DNA from 3 places in the Lysinibacillus irui genome. Region 1 is predicted to be linked to each of the others. Evidence: predicted binding sites of a transcription regulator. Region 1 holds the regulator's gene; each other region holds the start of a gene.
What was found. Region 1 encodes CtsR, which represses protease genes until heat stress. Its sites were predicted from a motif close to ATGGTCAATAAAGGTCAAACA; they were not measured.

Region 2: OU989_RS03250 (ATP-dependent Clp protease ATP-binding subunit) is a predicted target of CtsR. The motif match lies at 2,605-2,625, and genes of this name have one in related genera.
Region 3: clpP (ATP-dependent Clp endopeptidase proteolytic subunit ClpP) is a predicted target of CtsR. The motif match lies at 1,753-1,773, and genes of this name have one in related genera.

Annotation. Positions count from the first base shown of each region.
Region 1 covers NZ_CP113527.1:4,316,142-4,320,880, reverse strand. Annotated here, with positions in the region: partial or broken gene OU989_RS23760 (protoglobin domain-containing protein) at 1-161, opposite strand, end outside; gene OU989_RS21815 (hypothetical protein) at 440-649, shown strand; gene corA (magnesium/cobalt transporter CorA) at 706-1,668, opposite strand; gene OU989_RS21805 (class I SAM-dependent methyltransferase) at 1,706-2,392, opposite strand; gene OU989_RS21800 (DUF4870 domain-containing protein) at 2,513-2,818, shown strand; gene OU989_RS21795 (CtsR family transcriptional regulator) at 3,087-3,557, shown strand; gene OU989_RS21790 (UvrB/UvrC motif-containing protein) at 3,571-4,113, shown strand; gene OU989_RS21785 (protein-arginine kinase McsB) at 4,110-4,739, shown strand, end outside.
Region 2 covers NZ_CP113527.1:686,826-691,564, reverse strand. Annotated here, with positions in the region: gene OU989_RS03255 (YjzD family protein) at 171-365, shown strand; gene OU989_RS03250 (ATP-dependent Clp protease ATP-binding subunit) at 415-2,541, opposite strand; gene OU989_RS03245 (Crp/Fnr family transcriptional regulator) at 2,803-3,498, shown strand; gene OU989_RS03240 (metal-sulfur cluster assembly factor) at 3,559-3,867, opposite strand; gene OU989_RS03235 (prolyl oligopeptidase family serine peptidase) at 3,921-4,685, opposite strand.
Region 3 covers NZ_CP113527.1:3,635,547-3,640,285, forward strand. Annotated here, with positions in the region: gene OU989_RS18300 (amino acid ABC transporter permease) at 1-95, opposite strand, end outside; gene OU989_RS18305 (basic amino acid ABC transporter substrate-binding protein) at 184-981, opposite strand; tRNA gene OU989_RS18310 (tRNA-Arg) at 1,478-1,552, opposite strand; gene clpP (ATP-dependent Clp endopeptidase proteolytic subunit ClpP) at 1,859-2,449, shown strand; gene OU989_RS18320 (hypothetical protein) at 2,599-2,730, shown strand; gene OU989_RS18325 (HPr family phosphocarrier protein) at 2,727-2,984, opposite strand; gene whiA (DNA-binding protein WhiA) at 3,098-4,045, opposite strand; gene OU989_RS18335 (gluconeogenesis factor YvcK family protein) at 4,109-4,739, opposite strand, start outside.

The DNA of each region.
Region 1 (4,739 bases):
TGCTTAATAATCGCTAAATCCTCAATCGTTAAGTTTAAAAGTTGTAACTGTTTTTGGAGATTTGGATGATTCAATACATCTAGTTTTACATCGCTCTTAAAAATTTCTGGTGTTAATGAAATTGAGTAGCTAGAACTGCTTTTTTTTGAAAACCAACTCATTATTGTTTGCTCCATTCTTAATATCCATAATAAATTGAAAGTAAAAAGTACTTTTGAAATGTTTGTTTTGTAAATTTGATAAATAATTGGTACTAAATCTATTTTACTATTAATTGCTGAATATTTGGATAAAATTTTGGATATTTCTTTATTTTTTACTTTATTATCAGACCGTTTTGTGGCAAAGTACATTTGAATTTAAATGAGGAAACCTGTAAAATACGAACTGTTTAAACAGCTACTAATTGTTCGTAAAAAAGAAATAGAGGAGGTATTGCATGGAGAAAAAACGTTTTAAATTTGTTATTCCAGTCATGGTTATTGTCGCAATTGGTTCCATTTACATGTTACGAAACTATTATGCTGAGGTACCAGATGTTGAGCAATTATTAATTGCTGTATGTGCAACTTTAGGGTCTGGGGTATTAGCATACTTCTTATTCCCGCAACAAGGGGAAAATAAAATTGATGATCGTGGGCCGTATTAACAATAGATAAATAGCACTGCTCGTTTTTTCCAAAAAAAACGAGCAGTTTTTTGTCCTTATGGTTTAAAAAGTTTAAACCAGCCTTTATGTTTAAAGATAGCAAGCATAAAGATAACGATAATAATCATGATGCCAAGTACAATAAAATAGCTATATTGACCGTGAAGTTCAGGCATATTATCGAAATTCATCCCATAGACGCCAGCAATAAAAGTTAGCGGTATAAAGATGGTCGACACAATCGTTAAAGTCATCATAATACCATTCATACGACTTGAACTCATGGCCATATAACTATCGCGCATATCTGCTGTAAGTTCTCGATTGGATTCAACCATTTCTGTTAATTTAAGTAAATGGTCGTAGATATCTCCAAAATAAGCTCGTTCTGATTTATTTAATGAAAATCGATAAGAATTAAGCACCCGATATAAAAGGTCACGCATTGGTAAAATGGTACGTCTTAAGTCAAGCAAATCGCTTCGAAATTCGAAGACAATCTTCATAGCATTTACATTGCTTTGGTATGTAAGCTCGCCTTCTAGTGCATTTAAATGATCCTCAATTTTATAAACAAGAGGGAAATAACTATCAACGATTTTATCTATAGTTTGATAAGTTAGGTAAACAGTGCCACGTTCCCAATTCTTTGGCTGGTTTTCCAAAAGTTTTTGAACCCTCTCTATTTCGGGTACAGGGTTCTTATGGAATGTCACAATATATTTATTAGAGGCAAAGATATTTACCTCTTCCGCTCCTAATGTCTCTTCGTTTAATCGATGAATAACAAAAAAATGAAAATCATCGTAAAAATCGAGCTTTGGACGCTGTAAGCGCATTAAGCAATCTTCAATAGCTAGCGGGTGGAAATGAAAAAATGAATCCAGCAAGGATTCCTCCTCTGCAGTAGGACAGTTAAAATCAACCCAATACCATTCAAACTCTTGCTGATGTATAGTTTCCAAAGGGAAATCTTTTAGTAGTTGTTGTTTTTTTGTAATGCCAATGGTGCTTATCACAGCTTTCACCTCAAAGTTATTACTACAAAATATTTATTTAATGCTCCTCTTTAAAGCATACCCATCCACCAAACAAAGTAGTGGCAAAAAATCTACTAGGTTTTATAAAACCCGCTTTCTGTAACAATGTCACAATATCTTCTTCTCGCATAAAGGAAAGGGAGCGAATGGATTTTTCCATTTCTGCTACATCGGATACCGAAAGCTTTGTATGTTGTAACCAATAGGAACGCCATAAATCAAATTGAAGCTCTGTTTCGATCGAACCAGGTTCACCATATTTTGAGACAAGGACAAAGGGGGAACCGGGTTTTAAATGTTTTGCTATTTCTTTCAATGTCGATAGCTTATCCTCATAATCCTGAATAAAATGAAGGACGAGTACTAGGCTGGCTGCATCATAATTTTCAGTAGATAACTGAGTATCTAGTATTGTTCCTTGATGGTATGACATCCTATTGGTTAGTGATTTTAAACGTTCTTTAGCTATTTTGAGCATGGATTCTGAGGGATCAATGCCAGTAAATGACCAAAAGGGTCTGCCTTCTGCAAGTTGTAAAATCTCGTTGCCGCTTCCTGAACCTACGATTAAAATCTCAGCCTTTTCAGGCAATGTAGAATGATAAAAGGTTTGTATTAAACGAAGCATTGCATCATAGCTTGGTAAAGTACGACGAATACCTTTTTCATATTCATTTGCTAAAGTATTGTTAAATTCCATCATGCATCACTGCCTTCCAAAAAAATTTTTAAAAATCCAATTCAATGTGAAACTATTACGGGTATAGTTCCGTAAATAGAAGTACATAAAACATAAACAAAGGATAAGAAAGGGTTGATATATATGGAGAGTAAATGGTCTAAAGTAATCATACACGCTAGTGCATTTTTTGCGCCATGGTTAGTACCCATTATTTTCTTCTTAATTAGTTCTGATGAGGAAGTGAAAGCAATTTCCATTCAAGCATTGCTATTCCAAATCGTTATGGGAGTTTTAATTGCTATTTCTGTTGTTTTAAGCTTTGTCCTTATTGGATTACCGTTTTTACTTATTTTCGGCATTATGCTATTTGTTGTACCGATTATCGGTATCGTTAAAGCACTGTCTGATGAACCTTGGCGTTATCCAATAGTTGGACGTTGGGTATAAATTTTTATAAACGCAAGTATATGCTAGTTGCATATGCTTGCGTTTTTTCTATGGCTAATAAGGGTACATTAAGTGTATGAGGAAATAGAGAACCGAACAGATATGATAAAAAAAGAGCTAGTTTCAAGAGCATAAAATAGCCAATTTCAGTACTTTTCATTTTCTATGGGCGAAATCATTGCAATTATTTTCAAGCGTTTTGTATAATATACTCAAAGAAAGTCAAAGATAGTCAAAGTCAGTGAAGCAAGCGAGGTGTATTCCTAAAATGCGTAATATATCAGACATCATAGAAGGTTACTTAAAGCAAGTACTTGAATTAGGTGGAGAAGGGCATATTGAAATTAAACGTAGTGAGATTGCTGATAAATTTCAATGTGTCCCATCACAAATAAATTATGTCATTAATACAAGATTTACTGCCGAGCGAGGTTACCTTGTTGAGAGCAAACGTGGTGGTGGTGGATACATTCGAATTTTACGTGTCCGCGCGAATTCACAGATTGATTTAATCGATGATGTTCTCAGGCAAATTGAAGGTGGAGCCTCACAAACGATGGCAGAGGATTTAATATATCGGCTTATCGATGAGCAGGTAATTTCAAAACGAGAAGCGAAATTAATGTTAGCAGCAATTGATCGCTCAACGATCGATTTACATCTCCCTCTAAGAGATACCATTCGATCAAAAATATTGCGAGCGATGCTGACAACAATCAAATATGAACAGCAAAAATAGTGAGGTGATGGGAATGATATGCGAACATTGTAAACAACGTAATGCAACAGTTACAGTAACACAAGTTCAAAATGGGCAAAAGGTGGAGCACCATTATTGTGACGTCTGCGCCTCACAGTTCCATCCATTTCATGCAGAATTTAAACAAGAGCCAGTTTCTATACAACAGTTATTATCAAACTGGTTTGGCTCACCAACGTGGCAAAAGGTTGGAGAAAAACAACAAGTACAACCACAACAGCAAACATGCCCACAATGTGGATTTTCGTATAAACAATTTTTAAAAGAAGGGAAATTTGGATGCCCAAGCTGTTATGACACATTTAGTGAGCATTTACCAAAGCTCTTTAATCGCATCCAGGCAGGACCCCAACACATCGGAAAAATGCCTGGCGCTCGCAGTAATGTGTATGTAATTAAAAAGCAAATTGAGGATATTCGTAAGCGAATGAAATCGGCTGTTGATGAAGAACAATTTGAAGAGGCGGCTAAGCTTCGAGATGAAGTCAAAGAGTTAGAGAAGCAGCTGCAATTTGAAGGTGGTGATGTGACATGATGATTGAATCATTTTTAGAGCGTGCGACGCCATCTTGGATGCATATCGAGGATGATTATTCAGATATTGTCATTAGTACACGTATTCGCCTTGCTCGAAATTTAGATGGTTATCGTTTTCCGCTGGCATTCTCAGAGAATGAAGCATTGCAAGTGGAGCAGGCAGTTACACATGCAGTAAGTGATAGCCCAACGCTTCAAAATGATTATGCTTATTTTGCTATAAAGGATTTAACACCTTTGCAGCGTCAAATTCTTGTCGAAAAGCACTTAATTAGTCCGCAATTAGCTAAAAAAGAACAAGTGGGCTCTATCCTACTTTCTGAAGATGAATCCGTTAGCATTATGGTGAATGAAGAAGATCATTTGCGCATTCAATGTATGACAGCAAGTTTTCAACTTCAAAGTGCTTATGAACAAGCAAATAAAATTGATCGTATTCTAGAGAAGGTATTACCTTACGCCTTCCGAGATACATTTGGCTATTTAACAAGTTGTCCGACGAATATTGGTACGGGTCTCCGAGCATCCGTCATGATGCATTTACCTGCCCTAACCTTAACGGGACAAATGAATCAAATTATTAATGCTATGACACGCTTAGGCATGACTGTAAGAGGTATATAC
Region 2 (4,739 bases), 820 kb from region 1:
TCTTAGGCCTCATAAAAACATCAAATACTAAAATACAAAACCTCGTAGTTGTTGTGACAAATTCGCCATGTTTCACATAAATGATTCATTTTTTTTCGATTTATGTTATGATATGATAATGAATATGAGTAAAATCTTATGATGAAAAAAGTTCGGTTGAGGTGAAATTAATGCAATATATCGTAACGTTCATATGGTCATTCCTACTAGTTTCTATGTTAAACTATGTAGTCAGCTCTGTACTTGGTGTACCATTTGATTTTAAAACAGGGGCAATCGTTTCAGTTGTATTCTCTATTCTTATCTTTATTATTGGAGCAATCATTCCAAACGACCCTACACCAGAAGCTGCAGACCATCATTAATTCAGCTAGAAAAAACCTGTTCAGCATCATGCCGAACAGGTTTTTTCTGTTATTTTTCCACCACACATTGACCATCACACATTTTTACATGCAATGTTTCCCCCGGTAAAACCTCACCACGTAGGAGTTCTCTTGCCACTGCTGTTTCAATATGTCGTTGGACAAAGCGTTTTAGTGGTCTTGCGCCAAATTGAGCATCGGCACCTTGCTGTACTACCCAATTAATCACTTCTTGCTCAACAGATAATGTAATTTCTTGCTCTGCCACACGTTTAATCAGTTGCTCAACGTACTTCCAAGCGATTGCTGTAAAATGCTTAGTCGATAGTGCATGGAAGAAAATAATATCATCCATTCGATTTAACAGCTCTGGTTTAAAATGTTGTCTAAGCGCAGTCATAACTAAGTCCTCAACAGAGGCATCGTCTTCTTTTGCCTCCATTAAATAACTAGACCCAATATTCGATGTTAAAATAACTACTGTATTTGTAAAATTAACCATACGACCTTGACTATCAGTGATACGCCCATCATCTAAAATTTGCAATAAAATATTAGCCACATCTGGGTGAGCTTTTTCAATTTCGTCAAGTAGGACGACAGAATAAGGGTTGCGGCGAACGGCTTCGGTTAATTGTCCCCCTTCCTCATAGCCGACATAGCCTGGAGGGGCACCAACTAGACGAGATACACTATGCTTCTCCATATATTCACTCATATCAATTCGGATAAAATGTTCCTCAGAATCAAATAATTGAGCAGCAAGGGCTTTGGCAAGCTCTGTTTTACCAACACCTGTTGGACCTAAAAATAAAAAGCTTCCAATCGGGCGATGTGGATCTTTAATGCCTGCACGTGCACGCCACACAGCTTCTGTCACTAGTTGAACCGCTGTATCTTGCCCTACTACACGTTCATGCAATGTATCCTTTAAACGTAAAAGTTTTTCACGCTCACCCTCCACTAATTTTGTCACAGGGATGCCAGTCCAACGTGAAACAATTGAAGCAATTTCATCAGCCGTCACTTCTTCTCGTAAAATACGAGACTCTGCGCCATTTTCTAATTGTTTTTCTAATGCCTGAATTTCTTTTTCAAGAGTTGGAATTTTGCCATGACGTAATTCAGCAGCTTTATTTAAATCATATTTACTTTCCGCTTCATCTAAATCTCGACGGTATTTATCTAATGTTTCTCGTTTTTTCTGAATGTCATGCAACATTTCCTTCTCAGCTTCCCATTGTTTTCGCATTCCTTCAGAGGATTCTTTTAACTTTGTTAATTCCTCAGTCAATTGCTCAAGGCGTTTTTTACTTGCTTCGTCCTTTTCCTTACGTAATGCCTGTTCCTCAATTTCTAGCTGCATGATACGACGGGTCACAGCATCTAATTCCTGTGGCATGGAATCGATTTCCGTACGAATCATTGCACACGCCTCATCAATCAAATCTATCGCCTTATCTGGTAAAAATCGCTCTGTAATATACCGATTAGATAGTTCTGCTGCCGCAACAATGGCTCTGTCATGAATACGTACAGCATGATGTAACTCAAAACGTTCTTTTAAGCCACGTAAAATAGACACTGTATCTTCAATAGAAGGCTCACGCACAAGTACTTGCTGGAATCGACGTTCTAATGCAGGATCTTTTTCAATATACATACGATATTCGTCTAATGTCGTAGCCCCTATACAGTGTAATTCACCACGCGCCAGCATAGGCTTTAACATATTTCCTGCATCCATAGCGCCGTCTGTTTTACCGGCACCAACAATGGTATGGATTTCATCAATAAATAAAATAATTTGCCCTTCCGAATCTTTTACCTCTTTTAAGACACCTTTTAAGCGTTCTTCAAATTGACCACGGTAACTTGCACCCGCGATTAAAGCACTCATATCTAGCTCATATAGGACACATTCTTTCAAGCCCTCTGGCACATCGCCTTTCACTATACGCTGTGCTAAACCCTCGACTATAGCTGTTTTACCAACACCGGGCTCACCAATTAATACAGGATTATTTTTCGTTTTGCGTGTTAAAATACGAATGACATTTCTAATTTCCTCATCACGTCCAATAACGGGATCCATTTTGCCATTTTTTACTTCTTCAATTAAATTTCGTCCAAATTGCTCTAATGGTTTTTTATTATCAGTTTGTTGAAATTGCATAGCTAGCACTCCTTTACCTTAATGTTTCGCATAATTTCTATACCCATTCTTGTTCTTTCGAAAAGTTTGACCTTTTTTGACTAACTTTATTTTACATCACTCGACAATTCTAAGCAAAGAAATAGCTCTAAAATTTATCACTTAAAAATGGAAATTTACGTTATAATAGTAGGTATGTTTCTATGTTTTAGTATCGAAAAATCCACTATCCTTTTGTAATAATCGACATTTATTACAAAAAGAAAGCGATGTGTTGGAGATATGGTTTTATTGGATAATATGTTTGAAAAAATTAAGGATCTTTTTCAAAAGCACGGTGTCTTTATCAAGGTGAATAAAGGGAATAAAATTTTTCTAGAGGGTGAACGGGCAAAAGAAATTTATTACATCAAATCAGGTGTAATTTCGATTAGCCAAGAAACGGAGACTGGCAAGGAGTTAACCATCCGTATTTGTGGTCCTGACAGTATAATTGGAGAGGGATCGTTGTTTTGTAATCTCGTCTATAATTCCATGACTGCAAAAGTTTTAGAACCTTCTACGCTGTATGTTTTAAGTCGCAAATCTTTGGAGCATTTATTAGAAGAACAGCCTACTGTCATGGTGGAATATATGAAGTGGTTACAAACAGAAAACTTGAAGCATCAAAGCCGTTTGCGTGATTTAGTGTTAAATGGTAAAAAAGGTGCTTTATTTTCAACGCTCATTCGACTTTCTAATACGTATGGTAAATCATTAGAAAATGGCTCTATTTATATTGATTTCCAGCTAACAAATACTGAAATAGCGAATTTGTGTGCGACCAGTCGTGAGATGATTAATCGGATGTTAAATGATCTAAAAAAACACGACATTGTCACTTTCGATAAAGGTTTTATTACAATTCATGATTTACAGTTTTTAAAAAATGAAATTGCTTGTGAAAATTGTCCATTACAAATATGCCGTATCGATTAATTTCGTTACATGCAAAATCCCTGCCTATTAAAATAAGCAGGGATTTTCTTCTGTTTCAGATTAACGTACGCCTAGTGCCATTTTTGCATAGCGAGACATTTTATCTTTTGACCAAGGTGGGTTCCATACAATGTTAACATTTGTATTTTTCACTTCTGGAAGCTCCCCTAATGCTGTGTTTACTTGGTCCACAATGACCGGTCCAAGTGGGCAACCCATAGATGTTAACGTCATTGTTACAGTCGCTACCCCTTCATCATCTAAATCTACATCATATACTAAACCTAAGTTGACAATATCAATTCCAAGCTCAGGGTCAATTACGTTTTCTAATGCACCTAACATGCTGTCTTTCATATCCTGATCCATTCGTATTTCTCCTTCCATCATAGTGTTAACCTTATCATAGCAGATGCATCATATTATGCCAAATGCTGTGCAAGCCAGTCAGTTGCTGCTAGCATACCGTCACGTGGTACAGCATGTCCAGCCTTTTTATTTACCATGAACTTTAAATGTTCAGGGTTTGCTTGATAGTATTCCCGTAATGTCTCATAAAATTTATACGTTTCGCGGAAAGGTACCGTTTTATCTAATTCTCCATGCCAAAAGAAGACAGGGCGACCTGCGAACTTTTCTGGTGTTAGACTGACATCGTATTTTGCTAGGTGCTCATTTATTTTTTCTACTTCTTCCTCTGAAATCGGTAAATTCACACCATTTTTTGCGAATTGCTGTAACTGATACTCACCCAATTTAACAAAATTAGGCGCACCCATACATATTGCAGCTGTTTGTATCCAATCATACAGTTTAAGACAGCCTGATGTGACAATGCCCCCCATAGAAGTGCCGGCTATGCCAATATTATGATTAGCTAATAAATTTTTATTGTTTAACTCATCATATATTTGTTGCACTTCATGAATAGAATTTAAGACAATGTCCCAAAATTTTAAGTTCATTTGCATCTCTGATAGGCCTTCACTGCGATCACCATGGAATTTTGCATCTGGTAATAGGACACGCACCCCTTTATGCACCAATTGATATGCATAGTGTAAGTTATGTTCTTTTGCACTCATAAAGCCGTGTAAAAAAATCACTACCGGGGTTTCTTCATTCATATTGTCTGAATGTATATGTAATAAAGGAATATTTCCCCACACTTCTTTTTCTACAAACATTTTTGTCACTCCCAACTCTTGTCTCATCTTTATGTTAGCAAACTTTTTTCACTG
Region 3 (4,739 bases), 680 kb from region 1:
CCACTAAGTGTCAAAATAAGTGTTACGCCAATACCTCGTATAAACATATCTCGGTAGTTCCAGACAATGTCCCAGCGTAGGTCAAAGATGTCCATCCGAAAACCCCATTCCCCTTTAAAGTTACGAAAATTAAATGAGCCGCCAGCACAGTAGCTGTGCTAGTGGCATCACCCTACTCATTTATTACTGAAAATCCGTACCTGTAATTTCTTTTAATTTTCCGTTTTCTTTAATCTTTTTAAGACCTTCATTTAATTTATCTAATAGCTCTTTATTCCCCTTTTGAACCATAAAGCCATAGTATTCTTTTTCGAATGCATCATCTTCAATTACTTTTAGTTTTTGATCTGGATGAGCTTTAATATATTCATAAACTACTGCATTATCTCCAATAGCTGCATCAACGTTTCCATTTAACATCTCTTGAATAGCGATTGGCTGACTTTCAAAAGCCATAATATTTGTACTTGCTTCACCTTGTAACTTTTTCGCTGCCATATGACCAGTAGCATTAATTTGAACGGATACCTTTTTATCTTTTAGTTCTTCTAATGACTTAATCTTTGAATCTTCTTTCACAACGATTAGTAATTGAGATTCATAGTATGGTTCTGTAAAATCAAATGATTCTTTACGCTCTTCCGTGATTGTGATCCCAGAAGCACCGATATCTGTTTCGCCATTTTTAATTGTTTGGAAAACAGGCTCCCAACCAATATTATTCCATTCAACCTCAAAATCCATTTCATCCGCAATAGCTTGTAAAATATCGACATCAATCCCTACAATTTTCCCTGAATCGTCAACAGATTCAAATGGTGCAAAAGTAGCCTCTGTACCTACTTTATATACTTTCTTCCCATCTCCGCCATCTTCTGAAGGTGTACTACCTGAGGATGCATCATCTTTTGTTCCGCAACCTGCAAGTGCTAATGTTAAAGCTGCTATCATCATCAATAACATCCATCCTGTTTTTTTCATTGTTTTTCCCCCTGTTTCGATAATATTCCGAAATGCGTATTATTTTTCGCAATTCGGAAATGTTAGACTATTAGGTCAATTATATTAACATTATAGTAATTAGACAACAACTTTTCACATAAAACTAAATATTTTTTCATATAAATTTATATTAAATGCATATAATTAGATAAAATATGTATAAATAACAAGAAATCAAACCTAAAACTAATATATATACAATATAAACGATGCCAATTTTCGATAAATTTTGGCAAAAAAAAAGAATCCCCTCAGAAAGGATTCTTTTTTTGACTATGACTAGTCCACGTACAGTATGTTCACTAAAAAATAATTTGGAGTTGTTGCTTTTTTGAAGGTTTGAAAGGAACAAATAGGGGAATAATGCCAACTAGGACAGTATTCCCTTACTTTTTCCTCTCTATCTCCACTAAGCAGGCTGCTAAACTACTTATTAGGAGACGAGCTATAACAAGTATATCTATAATCAGTAAAATGGCGCCCTCGGAGGGAATCGAACCCCCAGTGCAAGAACCGGAATCTTACGTGTTATCCATTACACCACGAGGGCAAAAGCACAAAAAAAAAGTACTCACTCTAGGCTTACGAAAAGCATGATGTAGATAATCCTCATTTTTGAAGCATACCTGCAAAATAGTGTCCTGTACTTTAAACTTATAACCTTAACTATTATACAAACGTATCTCACAAAATACAACCATAGAATGCAAAAACAATATATTTTTTTTAATTTCACTTTAGCAGGGTTAATATTTGACCTTCCCTGACTATAATGTGTATGATAAGGATACAGCTGAAATAACAATGGAAATTTCAGCAAAGGTATTCGAATTTAGTTTTTTAAGGAGGATTTAACATGAATTTAATTCCTACAGTTATTGAACAAACAAGTCGTGGTGAACGTGCATACGATATTTACTCACGTCTGCTTAAAGACCGTATTATCCTTTTAGGAAGTGCTATTGATGACAATGTAGCTAACTCTATTGTCGCACAGCTTCTTTTCCTACAAGCAGAAGATCCAGATAAAGATATCTCTCTTTACATCAATTCACCAGGTGGATCTATTACGGCTGGTATGGCTATCTACGACACAATGCAAATTATTAAGCCACAAGTTCAAACAATTTGTATTGGTATGGCTGCGTCAATGGGAGCATTCTTACTTGCTGCTGGGGAACCTGGTAAACGTTTTGCATTACCAAATGCAGAAGTCATGATTCACCAACCACTAGGTGGTGCACAAGGTCAAGCGACGGAAATTGAAATTGCTGCTAAACGTATTTTATTCTTACGTGAAAAATTAAACGGCATTTTATCTGAACGCACTGGTCAACCACTTGAAGTCATTGCAAGAGACACAGATCGTGATAACTTCATGACTGCTGAGCGAGCTAAAGAATACGGTTTAATCGACCATATTATGCATCGTAGCGATAATAAATAAAAAACAGAAGGCATCACAGATTTGCTCTGTGATGCCTTTATTGTATTGAAAAATAAATTTTTTTGTGAAAGGTGATAATGTTCTCCCTACTCATTTTAAGCGTCACTCTTAGAGGATCAACGTCACAAATGAGATAAGGAGCGAACGTAATGAGTGAAGCGGCTCATCGGACGCCTCTGGGGAAAGGACGCGGGCGGAACGGAACATTTATTCAACAACATAAAGGCACCACAGAATTGCTCTGTGGTGCCTTTATGTTCGATAATATTACAAATGTTTAATCTTCTTTTTCGATAAGTGTTGCCAATGCTGTAACCGCTTGCTCGGCATCGTTACCTTCACTGCTTAAAGTAACTTCGGTACCTTTAGCGACAGCTAGACTCATGACACCCATAATTGATTTCGCATTTACTTTTTTCTCATCTTTTTCTAGAAAGATATCAGCACTAAAACGATTTGCTTCTTGCACAAATAGTGCTGCTTGTCTAGCTTGTAGTCCTAATTTTAATTTGACCTGGACTCTTCTCTCAATCATTCTCAAAACTCCCCTTCACTACCGTTCATCTATTAGTTTTATCTTACCTTACTTACTAGCAAAAGAACAATAAGCGATTACGCATGACATTCATACCTGAAAAGTATGAAAACTTAACCACCTATTTTTTCACCGCGTCTTAATGCTTCCGCAATTTCGTCAATTTTTCTTAATCGATGGTTAACGCCTGATTTACTAACCGTTCCACTGGAAACCATTTCACCAAGCTCTTTTAACGTAACATCTTGGTATTCTACACGTAGACGTGCTATTTCACGAAGCTTCTCTGGCAGTTGATCAAGGCCAATTGAATTTTCAATAAATCGAATATTCTCCACTTGCCGTAATGCTGCACCTATGGTCTTATTTAAATTGGCTGTTTCACAGTTTACAATACGGTTGACACTATTGCGCATATCTCGCAATATCCGAACATCTTCAAACTTCATCATAGCCTGGTGGGCACCAACAATATTAAGGAAATCTGAAATTTTTTCTGCTTCCTTTAAATACGTCACAAAACCTTTTTTCCGTTCAATTGTTTTAGCATTGAGCTCAAATTCATTCATTAAATCCATTAATGCTTCACCATGCTCTTTATATAAAGAATATATCTCTAAATGATAGGCTGATGTTTCTGGATTATTGACAGAACCTCCTGCTAAAAATGCACCTCTTAAATACGCTCTTTTTTGTCCACTCTTTTTAATGAGCTCTCTTGAGATTGTATGATTAAATTGAAAGTCGTCTGAGATGATTTCTAAATCAATTAACAGCTCACGTGCACCTTCTCTTACACGGCATATATACACATTATTTTTTTTAAGTCGCATTTTCTTGCGAACTAGTAATTCCACATTGTATGGATATAACTTTTTCATAATCGTATATAATCTTCTAGCTATTGCAGCGTTTTCAGTTTGCACGTCTAAGCTTAGTTGTTTATTTGCAAAGGATAATGAACCATTCATACGAATTAGGGCAGAAACTTCTGCTTTCATACAATGATTGTCCGCTTCTATTTGCGTCAGTTCTTTTTTTGTTTCAGAAGCAAAAGACATATCACGCCCCCCTTTCAATCATATTTCTATGTATATGTTATCTTACCATATACAATAAACGTATTATGTTTCTATAATCGGTCTATTTACCTTTTGATGGTAAATATCAGCGTAATCTACTAGCCATTCTGCAACATTTGCAGCATTATGTCGAACAGTTCCATCCTGCCTAATAGTCGCAATGTCACGTTTAATTACCTCTAAACCCATACTTTCAAGCTTTGCCACATCAAATGTTACTGGTTCAGCTCTTTCTTCTTTATACAGTTCTTTTACTGGAATTGGGAGTTCTTCATCATTTACTAAAATAGAATCAATAAAATCGTTGCCAACATGCTTATGTATGGCTGCTACATGATCGCCTGCTGTATAAGAAATGGTTTCACCTTTTTGCGTCATTAAATTACAAACATATATTTTTCTTCCTTTTGCTTTCACTACAGCTTCACCAATCTCCTTCACAAGCAGATTGGGAATGATACTTGTATACAAGCTTCCAGGACCGATTAAAATATAGTCTGCACGATGTATGGCACGAATAGCTTCTGGTAACGGTTGCACATTTTCAGGTACTAAAAAAACGCGATTAATGCGCTTTGTTGCTGTTGGTATTTTGGATTCTCCTTCGATAATTGAACCGTCCTCTAGCACAGCATGTAGGTTTATTTTTTTATTTGCAGCTGGTATAACGCGA